DNA from 2 places in the Methylobacillus draconifructus genome. Region 2 is predicted to be linked to the other one. Evidence: riboswitches for the same ligand, from Rfam matches in the RefSeq annotation. Region 2 holds a riboswitch; the other holds the start of a gene.

Region 1 (6,065 bases), on a different contig from region 2:
ATACCGCGAATGGAATAACTGTCGGCTCGGCTATCCATACCGCCGACCTCGGATCTCACGCCTGCAGTGTATGCAACTGCCTCGTTCAAGGTCTGCGCATTACGGTCGTCCAGTTCCTTGCGATCGACAATCGAAATGGATTGCGGCGTTTCTACAACGGGCGTATCGGTCTTGGTTGAACTTTTGGTCTTCTTGGCGACATAGCTGCCGCTTTCATCGCCAGCCTTGGCGCCGACGACGGCTACTTCTGGTAATACCGAACTATCGCTATCCGCTGCGATGGCAGGCATTGCGAACAATGCGCCGACCACGAGATACACAAGCTTTGGCTTCTGGACTGCCAATATTGGAGTTTGCTTCATTGCTTTTCCCTGACGAAAGAAAAGCAGCGATTTTATTAAAAATCATTCTCAACAGCATTAGGAAATAATAATTGTTACATTTTATTTACACTTTTGTACTGATGAGTTCGGCAAAAAAACAACAACTTTTAGAATAAAGATAAATTGCTTGCCGATGCAGCGGATTTGGTGGTTCTTTTTCTACGCGCTTTCTTCGCAGGAGGCCGCTCCGGTAGAGGCAACGCATCGGCGAAAAGCGGCTGCTGCACGGGGAACATGTCTTCCTGCCCTTGCCAATCCCGCAGTTCGGGCCTGAGTTCGCAATCCACCCTGACATCCGACCGGGGCACGCAACAGCATGGCAGGATTTCGTCGGCGGCAACGAATGCCAATGGTTGCTCGAGGTATTGCACCTCGCCGTCCAGCAGGCGCACCCGGCACATGCCGCAATAGCCTCCCCTGCACTGGTACTCCACTTCGTGGCCGGTACGTTCGAGACCGTCGAGCAGGGTTTCTTGGGGGATGAGGCTAAAGCTGGTGTGCTGGGTGCGGACCGTGCTCAAAGCTCGAAGTCGCCGAGATCGTCGGAGCTGACCTCGGAATCGATCTGGCCGATGAGGTAGGAGCTCAGCTCTACTTCCTGCGGAGCGACCTGCACCGTATCGGACGCCAGCCAGGTATTGATCCAGGGGATGGGGTTGCTCTTGGCATTGGGGAACGCGGCAGGCAAACCGACCGAGGCCATGCGGTTGTTGGTGATGTATTCCACGTACTGGCAGAGGATGTCGCGGTTGAGGCCGATCATGGAGCCGTCCTTGAACAAATAGTCGGCCCATTTCTTCTCCTGCTCCGCCGCGCGCTTGAACATCTCAAAGCATTCGTCCTGCAGTTCGCTGGCGATACCGGCGAACTCGGGGTCGTCCTGCCCGCTGCGCATGATGTTGAGCATATGCTGGGTGCCGGTGAGGTGCAGCGCCTCGTCGCGCGCGATCAGGCGGATGATCTTGGCATTGCCTTCCATCACCTTGCGCTCGGCGAATGCAAACGAGCAGGCAAAGCTGACATAGAAGCGGATCGCCTCCAGGATATTGACGCTCATCAGGCACAGGTACAGCAGCTTCTTCAACTCGCGCAGGTTGACGGTCTTGGTCTCGCCGTTAATGACGTGGTCGCCCTCGCCCAATTGCGAATACAGCATGGTGTAATGGATCAGGTCATCGTAATAGGCGGAAATATCGCTCGCCCGCGCGACGATGTTCTCGTTGCGCACGATATCGTCGAAGATCAGCGCCGGGTCGGAGACGATGTTGCGGATGATGTGGGTGTAGGAGCGCGAATGGATGGTTTCCGAAAACGCCCAGGTCTCGACCCAGGTTTCCAGCTCCGGCAGCGACACCAGCGGCAACAAGGCGACGTTGGGACTGCGGCCCTGGATGGAGTCCAGCAGCGTCTGGTATTTCAGGTTGCTGATGAAGATGTGCTTCTCATGGTCGGGCAGGCCCTGGTAGTCGATGCGGTCCTGCGACACGTCCACCTCTTCCGGACGCCAGAAGAAGGAAAGCTGCTTTTCGATCAGCTTTTCGAACACCGGATATTTCTGCTGGTCGTAACGCGCCACGTTGACCGGCTGCCCGAAGAACATCGGCTCTTTCAGTTGTTCGTTGTCGACCTTGGAAAAAATGCTGTATGCCATGACTTGTCCCGATATATCCCGTCAGGGCGGCGCATGGCCGCCCTGCTCTATTTAGAACGGCTAACAAAACTCTCCTGGCTTTGTTGCCCTGCCTTGTCGTACTCATTGTACTGCCTGCGGCAGAGCGCCTAGCCAGGAGCGCTTCGCTTAGTTTTGTTAGCCATTAATTAGTCCCGTTGCCTAGATTTTGCACGCGCCGCTTTCGCAGCCGTCGTCCCCAGCATCGCCGCCTTCGCTCGCGCCATCGCGGGTGTTGTGGTAGTACAGGGTCTTCACGCCCAGCTTGTAGGCTTGCAGCAGGTCCTTGAGCAATTGCTTCATCGGCACCTTGCCGCCTTCGAAGCGCTTGGGATCGTAATTGGTGTTGGAGGAAATCGACTGATCGACGAATTTCTGCATGATGCCCACCAGCTTGAGGTAGCCGTCGTTGTTGGGCAATGACCACAGCAGCTGGTACTGGTTGCGCAGGCGCTCGATCTCAGGCACCACCTGGCGCAGGATGCCGTCCTTGGACTGCTTGACCGACACCAGGCCGCGCGGCGGCTCGATGCCGTTGGTGGCGTTGGCGATCTGGCTGGAGGTCTCGGAAGGCATCAGCGCGGTCAGGGTGGAATTGCGCAAGCCGTGCGCGACGATGTCCTTGCGCAGTTGCTCCCAGTCCAGTTGCAATGCTTCCTGGCACACCGCATCGAGGTCCTTCTTGTAGGTGTCGATGGGCAGCAGGCCTTGCGAATAAGTGGTTTCATTGAACGCGCCGCAAGGGCCGAACTCGCGCGCGAGCTGCACCGAGGCCTTCAACAGGTAGTACTGGATCGCCTCGAAGGTGCGGTGGGTCAGCCCTAGCGCCGCATCGTCGGTGTAGCCGGTGCCGTTCTTGGCGAGGTAATAGGCGTAGTTGATCACGCCCACGCCCAGCGAGCGGCGCTTGTCGGTAGCGTTGAGCGCGGCCTTGACCGGGTAATCCTGGTATTCGAGCAAGGCGTCCAATGCACGCACGACGAGATCGGCCAGCCCTTCCAGTTCGTCGAGGCTTTCAAGCGCGCCGAGGTTGAACGCGGACAAGGTGCACAATGCGATCTCGCCGTTCTCGTCGTTGATATCCTCGAGCGGGTGCGTCGGCAGCGCAATTTCCATGCACAGGTTGGATTGGCGCACCGGGGCCAGCTTGGGGTTAAACGGGCTGTGGGTATTGCAATGGTCGACGTTCTGGATATAGATGCGGCCCGTGCCCGCCCGCTCCTGCATCAGGAGCGAGAATAGGTCCACTGCCGGCAGCGTGCGCTTGCGGAGGCTGTCGTCCGCCTCGTATTGCGTATACAGGCGCTCGAACTCGTCCTGGTCGGCGAAGAAGGCGTCATAGAGGCCGGGCACGTCGTGCGGCGAGAACAGCGTGATGTCGCCGCCCTTGATCAGGCGCTGGTACAGCAGGCGGTTGATCTGCACGCCGTAGTCTAGGTGGCGCACGCGGTTTTCCTCGACGCCGCGGTTGTTCTTGAGCACCAGCAGCGATTCGACTTCCAGGTGCCACAAGGGATAGAACAAGGTCGCCGCACCGCCGCGCACGCCGCCCTGCGAGCAGGACTTCACCGCCGCCTGGAACAACTTGTAGAACGGCAGGCAGCCGGTATGCTGCGCCTCGCCGCCGCGGATCTCGCTGCCCAGCGCGCGGATGCGGCCCGCGTTGACGCCAATGCCCGCGCGTTGCGAGACGTATTTCACGATCGCGCTGGTGGTGGCGTTGATGCTGTCCAGGCTGTCGTCGCACTCGATCAACACGCAGGAGCTGAACTGGCGCGTCGGCGTGCGCACGCCGGACATGATGGGCGTAGGCAGGGAAATCTTGAAAGTGGACACCGCATCGTAGAAACGCTTGATGTATTCCAGGCGCGCCTTGCCCTCGTACTTGGCGAACAGGCTCATCGCCACCAGGATATAGAGGAACTGCGGGCTTTCGTAGATTTTCTTGGTCACCCGGTTCTGCACCAGGTATTTGCCTTCCAGCTGCTTCACGGCGGCGTAGGAGAAATTCATGTCGCGCCAGTGGTCGATATGGTCGTTGAGCTCGTTGAACTCTTCACGGCTATAGTCGGCGAGGAGATGCTGGTCGTACTTGCCCATCTCGGTGAGCTTGGTGACGTGGTCGAACAAGTGCGGCGGCTCGAACTGGCCGTAGGCAATCTTGCGTAGGTGGAAAATCGACAGGCGCGCCGCCAGGTACTGGTAATCCGGCGTATCCTCGGAGATTAAGTCCGCGGCGGACTTGATGATGGTTTCATGGATGACGTCGGTACGAATCCCGTCGTAGAACTGGATATGCGATTTCAGCTCGACCTGCGATACCGATACGTTGTCCAGTCCCTGCGCCGCCCAATCGATCACGCGATGGATCTTGTCCAGGTTGATCGGTTCCCGGCGACCATCCCGCTTGGTGGCATTCATGGATTCATACTTTGTCATCTAAGGCTCCCTGTCAGGAAGCAAGGCATCCTCATGACCACGCATCGATTGCCGAGGCAACCGAGCAACAATCACAAAGCAGCATGACGGGCAAGGCGCCGACGCATCAGCGCAATACCCTATCCGGCCGAGGACACCCCGCCTCAAACGTTATGAAAATGATCTACGGCAGGTTTCCTGGCTCCCAGGTCCACATGACCGGCCTGTCTTCCCGGGCCTCACACTTTCAGGCCCAGTGACCCTTGTTGGCATGCCACTCACTGGTTACAGTTGCGGGGGCAGCTGCGGCTTGGCAAGGCACCGCCCTGCGACCGCATTCCCTTTTTCCGACTCAATCGAACAACCGTCGAACACCGTAGATGGGATGGACTATAGCGCAATAAAATGTGCTTGTGTACACTCAAAAACACTAGATATTGTTTTTTTGAGATATATGCAGGATTTTTAAGGGGAATTTTTTTGCGAATTTTTTACTCGGATTTTGGTCATTCATGGACACGGCCACCATGCCACAATCCCCTATCATGAAACGCAAGTTCCGCCAAGCCAGATAATGAAACCAGCCCTGAATCCAGAACCAAGCCGCGACGATATCGATGCAACGCCGGGATGGTTGTTGCTGGAGTTCGGCGCCAGCTGGTGCGGCTTTTGCCAGGCGGCGCAGCCTTCGCTCAGCGCGGCATTACGGCAATTCCCCGCCCTGCGTCACGAACGCATCGAGGACGGCAGAGGCAGGCGGCTGGGCCGCAGCTTCAAGGTGAAGTTATGGCCTACCTTGATCCTGTTGCGGGGTGGGACGGAAGTCGGGCGCGTGGTGCGCCCGGAAAGCCGGGAAGACATCTCGGCGCTGCTACAGGCGCACTTGCCTTCATCCTAACAATCCAGCGCTACACCCTTTTCAAGCCACCGGTTTACGGGCTACCAGGACAGTCAGATTGTCATCGGCCTTCACGCAACAAGCGTGACGCAACCGCACAGCGGCGTCGGAGACCAGCAAATCTTCGGCAATACTGGCCTCGCCTTCATTCAGGCCGCGCGCCAGCGCGACCACCTCGGCAATCTTTTCATCGGCAAAGGCCAGGCAGGACCTGGTTGCCGCATCCATCGCCTGCTCATGCGCCAGCGTCGCCGGCACATGCAGCAAGGAACAGCTGGGGGCTACCCAAAGCCTGTCGCCGAGCTTATGCGCCAATGGCTGCAACAGACCGAGGCTCTGCCTCAGGTCATTGCGCAAAATGCCACGGCCGTCCACGATGCCGGCGGACAATATCCAATGCCCAGGCAAGGCATTGAGCCATGGCGCCAATTGCTCAGGCGCACTGACCAGGTCGAGATGAATGCCGTCCACTGGCAAATGCGTGACAAAGCCTTGATAGCGGGCGACATTGCCGAAATAGGTGCCGAGCAATATCGCCGGCCGCTGCGTGCGGAACCAGGCATATGCGCGTTCGAAAGCGCCCAGCCATGCATCATCCAGGTCCAAGGCTAGAATGGGCTCTTCAAGCTGCAGGCAGGCAATCTTGCGGTGGTACAGCTCCTTCAGCAAATGCGCATACTGTTCCGCCAGCCTATCC
Region 2 (6,065 bases):
GAGGCGGTGCAGCGCCGCAAACAGCCAGCGATAAGTGCGGCTGTTATTGTCCTGCGATGCCACGATGCGCGTGGTGGCCGGGTCGATGTAATAGCTGGTGGCGGAAATGTCATCCAGGTCGATGCGGATGACCGGAGAGGCAGCCTCCAACCGTTTGCCGTAGTAATACCTGTCGCCATGCTCCAGCCAGGTGGCAGCCTTGATCCCTGCATGCGGCAGCATGCCTGCCGCCTGCGTCGTGAACGCTGCCGCCGCGAACGGGGCGAGCGGCGCCCCGCTGGCGGCGTCCAGCATCCAGGTGCGATGCTGTGCAAGGCCGAGCAGGATAGGCCTGCCAGCAAAATATACCCATTCAATCTCGCCAATTTTCTCTGTAGCGCCTATCTGCGCTGGCAATGCCGGCGGCGGCCCGTCAGGCGAGTTGCCTGCCCAATGCTGCGATTCTTCCGCGCTCAGCTTCCTGGCTGCGAACATGTCGAACGGCTTCATCGACAGCCAGCCGCTGAACAGCCATGTCAGGCACAGCAGGCCTGCGAGCAGGCCGGAAACATGGTGCCACTTTGCCCAGCCGCGATATGGCGTCATGCGGCCTCCCTTGTAGCGGCGACGCAGGCGCAGGCGGTCTATCCCCAGCCAGATGCCCATCAGGCTCATCGCCGTGGCGGGGAACGACAGCCACATGACGACCTGACGCCAAGCCTGGGTATAATCGAAGCGGAGCGGAGTGAAATATATCCAGTGGATGACGGAGCCCAGCCAGTTCCAGGCGCGCTCGCTACGCGAGGTATCCAGCACGACTTCGGCCGTGTGGCTGGACAAATACAGCACATTCCCGTTGCTGAAAGTCACGCGATGCAAAGGCCGGTGGGCATGGAGAGAGGACGAGATCGACCATTGGTCGCGCTCGATCAATTCTGTATTGATGATGGATGCGCCAGGCAGGAATGCCTGGGCAGATATGCGGACGTCATTGGGCGTGACGCTCAGCTTCTCGCCGCTGTCTGCCCAGACGGAGTGCCAAGTGTCCTGGTATAAGGCATGGTAAAGCGGCCGCCCATTATGCATGGCAAGCCGGAGCTTGTCCGGCTCCCCGCCTAGCATGACCCCCACCTGGGCCGGCGCTATGCGCACCAAGCCAGGTGCAACCGCCTCCAGGCGAGGAATCCGTTCTTCCTGCATGAGCTTGGGGTAGGCCACGAACAGCATGACCACCCCGGAAATGAACCAAAGCAGCACCAGCACCCCAAGCGCTATCCCCAGCCAGCGATGCCAGAGGTGGAGGTTGCGCATGGTGAAGAGTTTCATGGTGCCGTACGTACTCAGGAGCCTAGTAACGGAATTCCGCAGTCAGTTCGAGTTGACGCGGTGCGCCGATGATTTGCTGGGTGCTGCCGTAGGCCAATGCTGCATAGAATTTGTCAGTCAGGTTGCGGATATTGGCGCGTAGCGTCATTTGCTTGTTGACATGCCAGGCCGCGCTTGCGTCATACACGGTATAGCTCGCAAGGGTAATCTCATTGGCATTGTTTGCATAGCGTTTGCCTACATAACGCGCACCTATGCCAGCTTCCCATTCAGATGCCTGATAATAGAGCCAAGCATTTACCACTTTTTCTGGGACATTGGTTGGGGTATTGCCTGCGCGTGAAATGCCGGTGCTACCTTCTCTCAACTCATCATATCTCGCATTCAATAATGCAGCATTGAAATCCAGACGCCAGTGTTCAACAGGGTACAACGTGGTGGAGAATTCAATTCCTCGCGAGGATTGTTGACCGCCTTGCACGGAAATGGAAGGGGTAACGGGGTCTTGGGTAATGATATTGTCCTTGGCGATATGGTAGGCAGCCAAAGACCACTCTCCCTTGAGGTTCTGCAATGCTTGTTTGATACCAATTTCGGCCTGACGTGAACGTGTCAGGTCGAATTCGCCATTGGCAAGGTTGAGTCCCAATAGGTTTGTGATCGGATCGGTTCCTCGACTGGTTTGGGCGTAGAGCGAAGTATCTGCAGTCAAGTCGAATACTGCTCCGACTCTCCAGGTTTCAGGAGTGAATTGTTTGTCACTATCTGCTGCGCCACGATAGTCGCGCCGTTCAGTATCAATGTAATCGCGGCGTATTCCGGCAACCAATTTGAGGCGGTCGGTTGCATTCCACGCATTTTCAAGGAAGAAAGCCTGTTGCTTGAGATCTGCATCGTAATTGCGCAAAACTGAAGTCGTGCTGAGGAAAGTGCCGGTATATCCAGCTACAGGAATGACGTCAGTTGCGCTATTGCCGGAGTTGCTTGCATGCCGGAAATCGGTTTTTGAGATTTCCCATCCTGCAGAAAAACGGTTCAAATTACCCCATAATGTGTCTTCGTGAATGATTTCCAGGCGATTGCCAATTTGCTTCTGGGAATGTGTGATGGCGAGAAAAGTACCCCTGCTTACTGTCTGGGCTATGGGGTTCAGGGTATAACTTTCCGCATTCTGCCATTCGCGGTCAGATTTGAACCAATAAGTTTCATTACGTAGTTTCAGACGCTCTGAAATTTCCCACTCAATCTTGGCACGTGCGCGCGTATCCTCAAAATCCATTTTGTTATCGGCGACGTTGTAGTTCTTGCTACGAAGAGAATGCGTGATTTTTCCATAGCGCAGAGGAGACCCATAGTTTGCGGTAGGGGAATCTTCTGCATGATCCAGAGTAAAGCCAATTCTGAGGTTGTCCGTAGGTGTGAACAGCAATGAAGTCATGAGTTTTTTGCTGTCGTAATCACCACGGCTGATATAGCCGTCGCCACCTAATACGGACGCATCAATACGGAATGCGCCGATTTCGCCAATGGCACCAGTGCCGCCCAATGCTGCACGATAAGCGCCATAGGAACCAGCACCAACGAGCGCTTCAATGGATGTTTCACGGCTTGCCTGTTTACGGACGCTATTGACAATGCCACCTGCCGCACCATCGCCAAACAATACGGAGGCCGGGCCGCGCAAGACTTCGATGCGTTCATAGCCCCATGTGTCGGATGGATAGGTCAGTGTACCTGCGCCGGTCATCAGTCGCACACCATCTTCTGCTTGTGCTACTGAGTTGTTGCCAGTAAAGCCACGAGATGAAAATGCCTGGCCATTGCCTGGAGTGCTGATATCAGTAATTCCCGTTGTCCGCGTCACAGCTTCACGGATAGAAATGTCGCCGCGTTGGCGGATTGTTTGTGCATCTAGTGTTTCAACACTTGCGGGGGTTTCTTTTGCTGTCAGTCCCAGGCGGCTGCCTGTGGTGTTTTTCTTTTTCAGGTTAAGTCCAGGCTTGTCTTGTGTTGCCTTGACTTGTACTTCTTCCAAGGTAGCATCTTCCGCCAGCGCCCCGCTGGAGAATATGGCCATTAAGGCTGTTGCCAGGATGTAGTTGCTATTTTTCATTATTGCTCCCAAATTGATGGTTCAGCATGACAAACTGTCATGTGTAAATCAGCCATATGGTCGGAGCAGGGAGAGAAATGCATGCAAAGCGGCTGCAACGGCAATTCGACCTGAGGCGCCAATGGCAACCCAAGTCTGCAATGCATCAATAATGTCGAATGAAAATGGTGAACATTCGCCGATTCCAGGACACCCCGCCCTTGCTCGAACAACATAGCTGACTTGCGGCAGGTCTCCTGACTCTCGGGTCATCGTCTTGTTTGTAGCCTTCCCAGATTATTATCCAGTGGCAAGAGTGGCAAACAGACTCACCGATTACAGTTGCGGGGGCAGTTCCGGATTACGATCGTCGTGTCTTCACCGGATTCCCTATTATTCTCCCTGACGGTGGCAGGGAGAAACCGTAAGCCCAGAAATGTTAATTTCTATTCGTTGTTAAATCAATCAATATTAGCTCCCGGAAAGAGAAGGAAAAGTTGGCGTTTTTTCATCCGGATACCAGAATTTCGCATGGCAAGCCTCGCATGCCTGTTGGATATGCTCTCCGGCACGCATGAGGTCGTCCGGGTCTTTCTTGTCAATGGCAATAATGGCCTCATACACCGCAGTGTGAAGCAGGTGCGCACTTGCAATGAAGGCTGCCCGATCCTTAGCGATCGCCTGTTCGATGTGTTCCGCCCCTAGCTCTACGGGATGGGTGGATGTTTCCGCCCCTTCATGGGCTACTTTTCTGCCGGTGATTAAGAGCAGGTTGGCGGCTTCTGCCAGGGTAATGGCGTGCTGGCGCACTTCGGCCCATTCCTCGTCGGTCTTGGGGCTGTGTTCTTCCACGCCTTTATCGGTAATGATGATGGAAACGGAATTCCACACATGGTCGGCATTGGGGTCGATGATCGACAGCATGATTTCCTGCAAGGAGGCGCCAGGTTTGAATGCTGCTGCTTCCTCCTTCGCGTCAGGCTTGTTGCAGCCGGCCAGATTAAGCCCTAGTGCAATAAGCAATCCAATATGCAGCAGGAAATGGAAGGGCTTTTTCACCATTAGACAAAGCCTATGAAGCGGCCTGCAAATGCCACGCCAAACCATAAGACGAGAGTCAACACAGCAGTGAATCCACCCAGCCATGGATTCGGCTTCTCGAGCCGGGTGACGATGCGATAAAGCGTAAACTGGAAGAACAATGCAGCAAGGATCAGGTATAGCTTGATCCAGAATACGGGATTGTCATGATAGTGCAAGGCCGCGGGGATGAAGATCAGCAAGCCTGAAAAGAGCAACAGGCCCAAGCCCAGCCAGATCAGCCGGTTGCTTTCCCGAGCGAGTTTAGGCAATGGTTGTTGATAAAGGCTGAAGCGAAACAGCCGCAAGCTGACGAGCACAATCGGCGCCAGCAATAGGATAATGCCCGCAATATGAATGATCTGGGCCACGGCCCACAGCATGCGGTCCTGTTTTCCGATGAAAACACCGATGCTGCTGTTCTGGATGGCGTTGAATAGTTCGAGACTGGTCATGATGGCTGCCGTTGGAATCCGGTTAATAGCTAAGGTAAGGAATCAGGCGGCCGGTAATGACGACCAGGCTCCACAGGATGAGCGATGCCCAGGCGCCAAACTTGACCCCGGCCGGAATGGCGGATGCACCATGACCCCAGTCATGCGCATGACGGCCCCATTTGAACTCGAACCATGCGGCATTCAGCCCGGCCAAGGCGATGAATGACAATTTCCACAAGAAGACTGGCAGCACGATGAGCTTGGGCGCCGCGGCTGCAAACAGCAGGGCGCCGGTCGTCATGGTCGCGGCAAAGCCGCCGAGCAGCCAAGGCCGCAATTGCTGGAGTATTTGCGGGATCGGCACATTACGGAACAAAACGCCGACAAGGCGCAAATCGATGAAAAAAAGCAGCCCTACGGAAAGCGCAAGTCCAATCAGGTGTACGCCTTCGACAATAGGAAAGGCAAAAAGCGATTCACGCAGGGAAGTCCCGATTTCGGAATCGTAAAGCAGTTCTGCAAAGGTTAAGACTGACATTGTCGCCTTTTAAATATTACATCGTGTTTCCCAGGCGGGATGGCACGATCGTTGAACAAGCGCTTCATGGGTGTATGTAGCGCAATGGCCTATTGGTTGGCAGCGGCCCCCATGCCGAATGCGGCATTATTTTCCGCACAAATACGCTCATCGCTTTCCACGATGATTTCCCTGCCCTTATGCTTGGCATGGCGCGTCTCGAAATGCCAGCCGTTGGGTTCGTCCCTCTCGGTCCATTTGCGCGCCGGGATGGTGACGGTAAATGGGCGGGTATAGACAGTGGGATCAGTGAAAACGGCTTCATAGTTGTAGCGATTGCCGTCAGGACTGAAGATGAAGCGTTCCTGGATATGGCCGTTTTCACTGATGAATTCGCCGGTACGCCCGAACAAGGCCTTGCCGTTGTGGTTCTTGACGTCCACCACCAAGGTATTGCCTTCCCAGTGCCCGCGGGAATCCCCATTCCAGAGCTTGATGTTGTCAGGCAGGTGGGGCTTGTTGTCCAGGTGGATCAAGCGGGTGCCGGATCCGAAATAGAACAATACATAACCCGGGTATTGGCGGATTTCGTAGCCATGCCAATAAAAAGACTTCGGGATGCCGCCCGGCGCGC

The links. A riboswitch is a leader RNA that binds a small molecule or an ion and turns the genes downstream of it on or off. The one in region 2 is predicted to bind cobalamin.
Region 1: another riboswitch for cobalamin. It lies ahead of nrdA (class 1a ribonucleoside-diphosphate reductase subunit alpha); the one in region 2 lies ahead of ACJSDX_RS09090 (TonB-dependent receptor).

What each region holds. Positions count from the first base shown of each region.
Region 1 covers NZ_JBJQII010000003.1:111,367-117,431, forward strand. Annotated here, with positions in the region: gene ACJSDX_RS07000 (TonB-dependent siderophore receptor) at 1-362, opposite strand, end outside; gene yfaE (class I ribonucleotide reductase maintenance protein YfaE) at 491-904, opposite strand; gene nrdB (class Ia ribonucleoside-diphosphate reductase subunit beta) at 901-2,034, opposite strand; gene nrdA (class 1a ribonucleoside-diphosphate reductase subunit alpha) at 2,215-4,491, opposite strand; cobalamin riboswitch at 4,642-4,854, opposite strand; gene ACJSDX_RS07020 (thioredoxin family protein) at 5,045-5,368, shown strand; gene ACJSDX_RS07025 (hypothetical protein) at 5,390-6,065, opposite strand, start outside.
Region 2 covers NZ_JBJQII010000004.1:48,903-54,967, forward strand. Annotated here, with positions in the region: gene ACJSDX_RS09085 (PepSY domain-containing protein) at 1-1,305, opposite strand, end outside; gene ACJSDX_RS09090 (TonB-dependent receptor) at 1,328-3,418, opposite strand; cobalamin riboswitch at 3,628-3,839, opposite strand; gene ACJSDX_RS09095 (hypothetical protein) at 3,869-4,459, opposite strand; gene ACJSDX_RS09100 (DUF6644 family protein) at 4,459-4,932, opposite strand; gene ACJSDX_RS09105 (DUF6644 family protein) at 4,955-5,452, opposite strand; gene ACJSDX_RS09110 (hypothetical protein) at 5,542-6,065, opposite strand, start outside.